DNA from 3 places in the Pectobacterium parmentieri genome. Region 1 is predicted to be linked to each of the others. Evidence: predicted binding sites of a transcription regulator. Region 1 holds the regulator's gene; each other region holds the start of a gene.
The links. Region 1 encodes ArgR, which controls arginine synthesis, uptake and breakdown. Its sites were predicted from a motif close to ANTGAATAAAAATACANT; they were not measured.

Region 1 (3,284 bases):
TCTCGCCTAACTCAATATCCTGCTTCAGCGTGTCCAACATACTGTTTAGTGCATTTTGCTCAAACGCACTTAATGCGCCAATGTCTTTACGTTCAGCGACGCCATCTTTACCTAACAGAATCGGCTGAGCGAAGAAGCGTGCATGTTTGCCATCGCTTTCAACGTAAGCACATTCCACCACACCACTTTCGCCTTGCAGCGCGCGGACCAGAGACAAACCAAAACGCGCAGCAGCCTGCCCCATAGACAGCGTAGCCGATCCGCCACCCGCTTTGGCTTCAACAACCTCGGTGCCTGCATTCTGAATACGTTTGGTCAGATCGGCCACTTCCTGTTCGCTGAAGCTGATACCAGGAACCTGAGACAGCAGAGGCAGAATCGTCACACCAGAGTGCCCACCGATAACCGGTACGTTAATATCCTGCGGCTGTTTGCCTTTCAACTCAGCAACAAACGTGTTGGAGCGGATGATATCCAGCGTGGTTACGCCGAACAGTTTGTTTTTGTCATACACGCCGGCTTTTTTCAGCACTTCGGCTGCAATAGCGACGGTCGTGTTCACGGGGTTAGTAATGATCCCGATGCAGGCTTTCGGGCAGGTAACCGCAATTTGCTCAACCAGGTTGCGCACAATACCTGCGTTGACATTGAACAGATCGGAACGATCCATACCAGGTTTACGTGCCACGCCAGCGGAAATCAGCACAATATCCGCACCAGCAAGCGCTGGTTTAGCGTCTTCACCGCTATAGCCTTTGATCTTCACTGCTGTAGGAATATGGCTCAGATCGACAGCAACACCCGGTGTTACCGGAGCAATATCGTAAAGGGATAGTTCTGAACCTGAAGGAAGCTGGGTTTTGAGGAGGAGTGCGAGTGCCTGACCGATACCACCTGCTGCTCCGAGAACTGCAACTTTCATCCTAAACTCCTTATTATCGTAAAATAAAAAAGTGCCGTGAATTCATTTGGTTATAAACAAAATATAAAAAACAAAGGTAAAATCAGTTTACTTATCTTTCTGCAAATAACATGAGAGATAAAAATACGCTATGTCTCTAATAATAAATCAAAAACAGCCATTCGTTCGAAAGGTAAGTAAAGTTAATAAGCTATTGAGCTATAACGTGGTGTTAATTCACGTGTGTTTAACCAGTGCGCTACATTACACCGATCAATGACGTCCAAACAACATCATTCTGATAACATTTGATTTACTTTTATGTGACGCAGGACGCATTTTTTGGACTACCCAAGAGACTGAATTTTTTTGAAAACAGCGACTAGCGCATATATGGGGAAATAGACTGGAATTATACGCAATTTAATTGCATAAAAATTCACACAACTGCATAATAGAAAGATTAACCCTAACAATTAATCCGGTGCAGAATGCGAAATTCGACAAAACAAGAAGACCTCGTTAAAGCGTTCAAGGCGCTATTAAAGGAAGAGAAGTTCAGTTCCCAAAGTGAAATTGTTCAAGCATTGCAAGACGAAGGATTTGAAAACATCAACCAATCCAAAGTGTCACGCATGCTAACGAAATTTGGTGCAGTGCGCACACGCAATGCCAAAATGGAGATGGTGTATTGTCTCCCTGCCGAACTCGGTGTCCCTACCACATCCAGCCCGCTAAAGAATCTGGTGTTAGACGTAGACTACAATGACGCGGTCATCGTGATCCACACAAGCCCAGGTGCCGCGCAACTCATAGCCCGCCTGTTAGACTCACTAGGAAAATCTGAAGGCATTCTGGGCACCATTGCGGGTGATGACACCATCTTCACCACGCCAGCAAGAGGCTTCAGCGTCAAACAGCTTTACGAAGCAATTTTGGTGTTATTCGAACAAGAGTTGTAATTAGCTCGTCCGCTGCCGCTTTTTGCTACGTGTAGAATCTGCTACACGTAGCGATTATCACTCGAATGCTTACACTGCGGGCAATTCAGCCAATGGCCAGCGTGGTCGAACAGATACACCAAGCGTCTGGCTCGCACCATGAACCAGGCGAACGCTGCCCGCGTAGGCAATCATCGCGCCGTTATCCGTGCAGAATTCGGGGCGCGCATAAAATACTTCACCACCGCGTTTTGCCATCACCTCACCTAAACGCTGGCGCAACGTCCGGTTGGCGCTCACGCCCCCAGCCATAACCAGTCGTTTAAAACCTGTTTCATCCAGCGCACGACGACACTTGATAGCCAGCGTATCCACAACAGCATCTTCAAATGCACGTGCAATATCGGCACGCGTTTGCTCGTCATCACCATTGCTACGGATCGTATTAGCAGCAAACGTTTTTAGTCCAGAGAAGCTGAAATCTAACCCCGGCCGATCGGTCATTGGGCGTGGAAACGTAAAGCGATGGGGATCGCCCGCCTGCGCCATTTTCGACAGCATCGGGCCACCTGGATAATCCAATCCCAGTAACTTGGCGGTCTTATCAAACGCTTCACCCGCCGCATCGTCAACCGACTCACCCAGCAAACGGTATTCACCAATGCCCGTCACGCTGATGAGCTGCGTGTGGCCACCAGAAACCAGCAGCGCAACGAAGGGAAACGCAGGTGGGTTATCTTCCAGCATGGGTGCCAGCAAATGCCCTTCCATGTGGTGCACAGGAATCGCTGGCACACCCCAGGCAAACGCCAGAGCACGACCAACCGTCGCACCAACCAATAATGCGCCAACTAAGCCTGGCCCCGCGGTATAAGCCACACCATCAATGTCACCGGCCTGTAATCCAGCTTCACCCAGCGCTGCCTGAATCAACGGAACCGTTTTACGCACGTGGTCACGTGAGGCAAGCTCAGGCACTACGCCACCGTAGTCAGCATGCAATTTGACCTGGCTGTATAATTGATTAGCGAGCAAACCGGTTACCGTGTCATAAATGGCCACGCCAGTTTCATCACAGGATGTTTCGATACCCAATACGCGCATTACTGTTCCTACCTTGATGACGATACAAGCACGCGGTAAATGCCGCTTGCTTCAAACTGTAGATAGTCTACCATAAGCGGCCTGATTTCTGTGCTGGCCTCGGTTGCGCGTTTTATGATCACCGCAATGCTTTACAAAGGCGTCACGTTTGCAGTAGAATTCCGCACCATTTTGAAAAGGCTGGCACAAGGCCAGCGGCAAACCGAATTTATTGAGGTGAGAGGCACATGCCGGTAATTAAAGTACGTGAAAACGAGCCGTTCGACGTAGCTCTGCGTCGCTTCAAACGTTCCTGTGAAAAAGCAGGCGTTCTGGCTGAAGTTCGTCGTCGTGAGTTT
Region 2 (3,284 bases), 300 kb from region 1:
GTACGCCAAGCGTCGGTGACGCGGCCATTACGGCATAAAAAAGAATAATACCGGCAATAACCAGCAAACGCCCTTTTAAGATTTGAATAGGCTCGGCGTGGTAGTCAAAACGGTCACCATTAATTTCCGTATTGCCGTAGAAATAACGGCGGCGGCGCACTGTCGCCCATGCAGAATAAATTCCCAAGGTGATTGCCGTTAATAACGCATTCACCAGCCAAATTGCAAAATATTCCCCAGCCTTACCATGAAACTGCACGCGATGCTGCGTGTTATTTTTTGAAGTATTGGTAGTCATAACCCTTTCATCCTAAAAGAAATAAACCTCATAAATGCTTTATTGGACACGCTATCGGCATACAAAAAGCGGCTTATTTAAGCATGTCCTGTTAACGACAACAATAAAAGTTAACAGCAATTAAACAAATTTATATACTGATTAATTATTAGGAATAGGGTAATTCATAGAGAAACTGACGTGCTGCCACTTGAACTATGACAGGTATAGACGTTGCATCGAGGTGGTCTGAAATGGTATTACAATCGGTCAAGATCATTACCCTCATAAACCGTAAGAACAAGAGTATGTATTATGACAACTGCGACCTCCACTAATCTTCAGGTACGCCTAATCACTGCGCAGGACGATGCCACGATTGCACAGGTCATCCGTCAGGTTTCTGCTGAATTTGGTTTAACGGCCGATAAAGGTTACACCGTTTCCGACCCTAATCTGGATGCGTTGTTTGCCTTGTATAACCAGCCGAAAAGCGCCTATTGGGTTATTGAATATGAAGGCCGCGTGGTTGGCGGTGGTGGGATTGCGCCGTTGGTTGCGGGTGAAGAAGATGTCTGTGAATTACAGAAAATGTATTTCTTACCCGTCGTGCGGGGCAAAGGTCTGGCACGTCAGTTAGCAATACAAGCACTTGATTTTGCTCGTCAGCATGGCTTTCGCCGCTGTTATCTGGAAACGACGGGCCACTTGACCAGCGCAATTCGGCTATATGCGTCGCTGGGCTTCGATGCGATCCCCCATTCAATGGGCAACACAGGCCACACCGATTGTGAAGTAACGATGCTGAAAGTGCTGTAGACAGCCATACCGATTGTTTCAGGATCGAGATTCCGAGGGAAATACGGTATCCGCATTTAAGCGATCGACATAACGATCGCGTAAAAACCAAATAAAAACGCCGCAGGATATTCCCGCGGCATTCTGTGAGGCAGGGTTGAAGCTCAATGATTAATGGCGCTTACCGTCATCATCTTCGTCATAAAAATCTTCATCATCCCCTTCTTCGCCTTCACCATCTGGATCTTCGAAGTAAGTACCCCACCCGTCGTAATTCACACCGTGACGTTCTGCCAGCGCCAGTAGCTGTTCTACCTGTGCGTCGATCAGTTCCGCATTCAGCGCAACTTCACTGATCGCATCACAGCACATCAGCAACACACCATCTTCCACTTCCAGTTCTTCCGCATCCGTCACTTCATAGCCCAGCTTGAAGGCTTCTACAGCAACTTTCTCCAACACTTCAAACTTCTCAGCAGAGAAATGGTGTTCAATGGTATAGAGCGCGTCAGGATCGCTGCCATCATCCAGCAGTTCTTCAATGATCAGGCGTGTCTCTTCCCGTTGCTCTTCCAGTAATTCGCGATTTGCCATGCCTCAGTCCTCATTAATCGACGTAATATTGCTTATTGTCCCACAGCCCTGCGGCTTGCTCCACCACAAAGTTTGATATCACCACTTGAATTTGAATAATTACACATATAAAGTGAATTTTAATTCAATAGATAATCTTGGGTCACATGGAGAAGTACATCATGCAACCGTTCTATAAGCGTCACTTTTTAAGGTTAATGGATTTTACACCTGCAGAAATTGCCCATCTTTTAGCCCTGTCGACGAAACTGAAAGCCGATAAAAAAAGCGGGACCGAAACCCGCCGCCTACAAGGTAAAAACATCGCACTCATCTTCGAAAAAGATTCGACTCGTACTCGCTGCTCTTTCGAAGTTGCTGCATACGATCAGGGCGCACAAGTGACCTATCTCGGCCCAAGCGGCAGTCAAATTGGCCATAAAGAATCCATTAAGGACACCGCCCGCGTACTGGGAAGAATGTACGACGGCATTCAATATCGCGGCTACGGCCAGCACATTGTTGAAACGCTAGCACAATATGCGGGCGTTCCCGTGTGGAACGGACTGACAAACGAATTCCACCCCACGCAGTTGTTGGCCGATCTGTTGACAATGCAGGAACATTTGCCGGGTAAAGCGTTGTCAGACATGACGCTCGTCTACGCTGGCGATGCGCGTAACAACATGGGTAACACCATGCTGGAAGCGGCGGCGCTGACCGGGCTGGATTTACGCCTTGTTGCGCCAAAAGCCTGCTGGCCGGATGCCGGTCTGGTGGCTGAGTGTCAGGCGGCGGCAGAGCAAACGGGTGGCAGCATCACGCTGACGGAAGATATCGCCGCAGGCGTCGCGGACGCAGATTTCATCTATACCGACGTTTGGGTTTCTATGGGTGAACCAAAAGAAACTTGGAAAGAGCGTATCGCGCTGCTGAAACCTTATCAGGTGAACATGGCGATGATCGCTGCAACGGGCAATCCGCAGGTAAAGTTTCTACACTGCCTGCCAGCGTTCCATGATGACCAGACAACCATGGGTCAACAAATGGCGGAACAGTATGGCCTGCACGGTGGAATGGAAGTCACGGACGAAGTCTTTGAATCCGCGCACAGTATCGTGTTCGATCAGGCGGAAAACCGTATGCACACCATCAAAGCAGTGATGGTCGCTACGCTGGCGCAGGATTAAGGTTTAGCCTGCCTTTGAGATGTTTTAAAAACAGATCAGAGGATTACAGGTAGCGTCGTAGCGGGAAACAAAGTCGATAGTCTGAGCAATGTACATAAAAAAATCCGAAAACCAGGCGCGTTTTCGGATTCTTGCACAGCAGTTGGATCGCTCAACTGAACTACCGCCCCTCAGGTAATCGACACATGCCCTTTTATCAGAAAAAAAGGGGGAATGTAGTTATCCCATCCTTTTTGGTTGCAGTGTTGGATCAGGGTGGCGCTGTTTGCCACACCTGTTTTATCACAGCAACGCATTATCCTGTTACGAAGCGTTGAAGAACTTATACCGAGTATGTCTGGAATACTGTTCTGCTTCACCCCGCACTGCAGCAAAAGAACGACTTCCCACTCTTTATCTGTAAAAATATTTGCCGGTCGGGTGAACACAAAGGGCTTCCTTTCGCA
Region 3 (3,284 bases), 1.1 Mb from region 1:
CCCACAAAGCCATAACCCTTACTCCTAAAAATTTAATTCATGTTGGTATGGCATCATGCCATACCCAGAAACGACTTACGCCAGAATACGTGTACCGATAGCCACACCGTTAAACAGCGCAGGCAGTTGCTCGGCATGACGCCAGCTAGCGATATCAACCGGACGACCCAGCGCACGAGCAGCATCCAGCGCGGCATTGACCTTAACAATCATGCCGTCGGTGATAATGCCTTGAGCAATCAACTGCTCGGCTTTCTCTGCCGTCATTTCGGCAATACGCTGGCCTTTACCGTCCAGAATGCCGCTAACGTCAGACAGCAGGATTAAATCTGCGCCCAGCGTTTGCGCCAGCGCCGTCGCTGCCTGATCGGCGTTGACGTTCATCAGGTCGCCCTGCGCCGTAATACCAATGGAGCTGACGACAGGCAGATAGCCCGCAGACAACAGCGTGTTCAGCAACGCAGGCGACCCGGCTTCCGCTTTACCCACAAAGCCCAGCGCTTCATCTAACTGCGTGACCGTGGTGCTGCCACCATCGCCCAGACACAAGCCGACTGCGTTGATATCATGCTTCTTCGCCCATGACAGCAGGGTTTTGTTGGCCGAGCCCGCCAGCGCACCAGTGATGATGTCGATCTGATCGGCTGGCGTGACGCGCAGGCCGTTTTTCTTCACGACAGGCAACGACAGCTTCTTCATCAGCTCATCTACCAGACAGCCACCGCCGTGTACAATCACCAGCGGACGCTGATGCTCCTGACGGTAAGCCACCAGCGCGGTAAACAGACGCTCCAGCGCTTCTTCGCTATCCAGTAAAACGCCACCTAACTTGATAATTAACGGATTCATTATGCTTCGCGCCTCGAAATGTCGGGACCAGTAGTGATTAAATTAACGATTGGGTTTCAGGGAAACCAAAACGAATGTTCATGCATTGCACAGCCTGTGCCGCCGCGCCTTTCAGCAGGTTATCTTCGGTTGCCACCACGATCAGGTGCTCACCGTCAACCGAGAAGCCAATATCGCAAAACGGCAGACCAACAACGGATTTCAGCGCCGGAACACCCTTATCATACAGGCGAACCAGCGGCTTATCGTGATAAGCGTTGTGATAGGCTTCGGCGACATCCTGCTGGGTTACGCCCGGTTGCAGGCGACAGGTGATGGTTTCCAGAATGCCACGGGCGAAGTTGCCCAAATGCGGCGTGAAGATCACCGGTGTACCGAGGTGCGTTGAAATTTCAGGCTCATGACGGTGGTTGAAAATACCGTATGGTTGCAGGCTGACCTCACAGAAACTGTTGGTCATCGATGCTTTACGTCCTGCCCCACTCACACCGCTGACGGCATTAATCACTGGCCACTGGGCCGGATTCAACAGTTGCGCATCCAGCAGCGGTTTCAGCGCCAACTGTGCGGCCGTTGGATAACAACCCGGCACGGCAATCAGTTGTGCCTGTTTGACACTTTCAGCGCGCCATTCGGCCAGCCCGTAAACCGCTTTTGCCAGCCAGTCAGTGTGCTGATGTTCGAAGCCATAATAGCGGCGATAAAATTCGGCATCCTGTACGCGGAACGCGCCGGATAAATCAAAAACAGTGCAGCCTGCCGCCAGAAAAACCGGGGCCAGATCGTGGCTGACTTTGTGGTCGGTCGCCAGAAAAACGACATCCACGCCTTTCGCCGCTTCTTCAGCATCGGTCAGCGGTTTTACCGGTATGTCGATGATGCCTTTGAGCTGCGGATGTAAATCAGAAATCAATTTTCCTGCATCGACACTTTGCGCAGAAACCATCAAAGCGGTTATGTTCATCTGTGGGTGACGGTTCAGGTAGAGCGCAAGCTCAGCGCCGGTATAACCACTTGCACCAACAATCAGCGTATTCAGCATGGGATCCGTATACCTTCTTATTTATCTATGGAACAGGTAACAGGGTTCACCAGCGTCGGTACGCTGTTCACCCGAGAAACTCAGTGAAAGTGACGAATCGTCATCGCCGCACCTTTGGGTTTCCTTTCGCCGAGCATTATTGTATTTTTATTCAAAATAAATGCATGAATATTGATACTATCCTAACCAGAGGCTGTCAACAGTGAAGATGAATTTACCCCCTTTTATTGAGCTATATCGGGCATTGATCGCCACACCGTCCATCAGCGCCACCGACAGCGCGCTCGATCAAAGTAATCATACCTTAATCAACCTGCTGGCAGGCTGGTTCGGCGATCTCGGCTTCCATGTTGAAGTTCAACCAGTGCCCGGCACCCTCAATAAATTTAATATGCTGGCGCGGATTGGTGAAGGAAAAGGCGGCTTATTGTTGGCAGGGCACACCGACACCGTCCCCTTCGACGATGGTCGCTGGACGCGCGATCCTTTCACGCTGACGGAACACGACAACAAGCTGTATGGCTTGGGTACAGCGGATATGAAAGGGTTCTTTGCCTTTATTCTGGATGCCTTGCGCGATATCGATCCGACCAAACTCACGAAGCCGCTCTATGTGCTGGCGACGGCGGATGAAGAGACGACCATGGCGGGTGCCAAGTATTTCTCCGAATCCACCCAGATTCGCCCGGACTGCGCCATCATCGGCGAACCGACCTCGTTGCAGCCGGTACGGGCGCACAAAGGCCATATGTCCAACGCGATCCGTATTCAGGGGCAATCCGGCCATTCCAGCGATCCTTCACGCGGCGTGAATGCGATTGAGCTGATGCACGAGGCGATTTCCCACTTGCTGGTGCTGCGTAACACGCTACAGGAGCGCTATCACAACCCGATTTTCCACATTCCTCACCCGACCATGAACCTTGGTCATATTCACGGCGGCGATGCAGCCAACCGTATCTGCGGCTGCTGTGAACTGCATATGGATATTCGTCCATTGCCGGGCATGACGCTTAACGATCTCGATGGATTGCTGTCTGAAGCGCTTGAGCCTGTTAGTCAGCGCTGGCCGGGTCGGTTGACCATCAGCGAACTGCATCCGCCGATTCCTGGCTATGAATGCCCGCCGGATCACCGTCTGGTATCAGTCGTGGAGAATCTACTGGGGACGAAAACAGAAATTGTGAACTACTGCACCGAAGCGCCGTTTATTCAGACGCTGTGTCCGACGCTGGTTCTGGGGCCAGGATCGATCGAGCAGGCACACCAGCCGGATGAATACATTGATACCGCGTTTATCAAACCGACGCGGGAACTGATTTCGCAGGTTATTCATCACTTCTGCCACCACTGATCCGACGCAAACGGCCCTGTCAGACGCACAGGCAGGGCT

Region 2: argF (ornithine carbamoyltransferase) is a predicted target of ArgR. The motif match lies at 1,781-1,798, and genes of this name have one in related genera.
Region 3: argC (N-acetyl-gamma-glutamyl-phosphate reductase) is a predicted target of ArgR. The motif match lies at 2,030-2,047, and genes of this name have one in related genera.

The regions. Positions count from the first base shown of each region.
Region 1 is NZ_CP015749.1:3,310,351-3,313,634, forward strand. Features, by position in the region: gene mdh (malate dehydrogenase) at 1-922, opposite strand, end outside; gene argR (transcriptional regulator ArgR) at 1,393-1,863, shown strand; gene tsaD (tRNA (adenosine(37)-N6)-threonylcarbamoyltransferase complex transferase subunit TsaD) at 1,933-2,946, opposite strand; gene rpsU (30S ribosomal protein S21) at 3,174-3,284, shown strand, end outside.
Region 2 is NZ_CP015749.1:3,608,679-3,611,962, forward strand. Features, by position in the region: gene A8F97_RS16315 (YjgN family protein) at 1-298, opposite strand, end outside; gene A8F97_RS16320 (GNAT family N-acetyltransferase) at 593-1,096, shown strand; gene rraB (ribonuclease E inhibitor RraB) at 1,247-1,669, opposite strand; gene argF (ornithine carbamoyltransferase) at 1,831-2,838, shown strand; gene A8F97_RS16335 (PAS domain-containing protein) at 3,009-3,284, opposite strand, start outside.
Region 3 is NZ_CP015749.1:4,441,215-4,444,498, reverse strand. Features, by position in the region: gene argH (argininosuccinate lyase) at 1-13, opposite strand, end outside; gene argB (acetylglutamate kinase) at 76-849, opposite strand; gene argC (N-acetyl-gamma-glutamyl-phosphate reductase) at 887-1,891, opposite strand; gene argE (acetylornithine deacetylase) at 2,094-3,245, shown strand.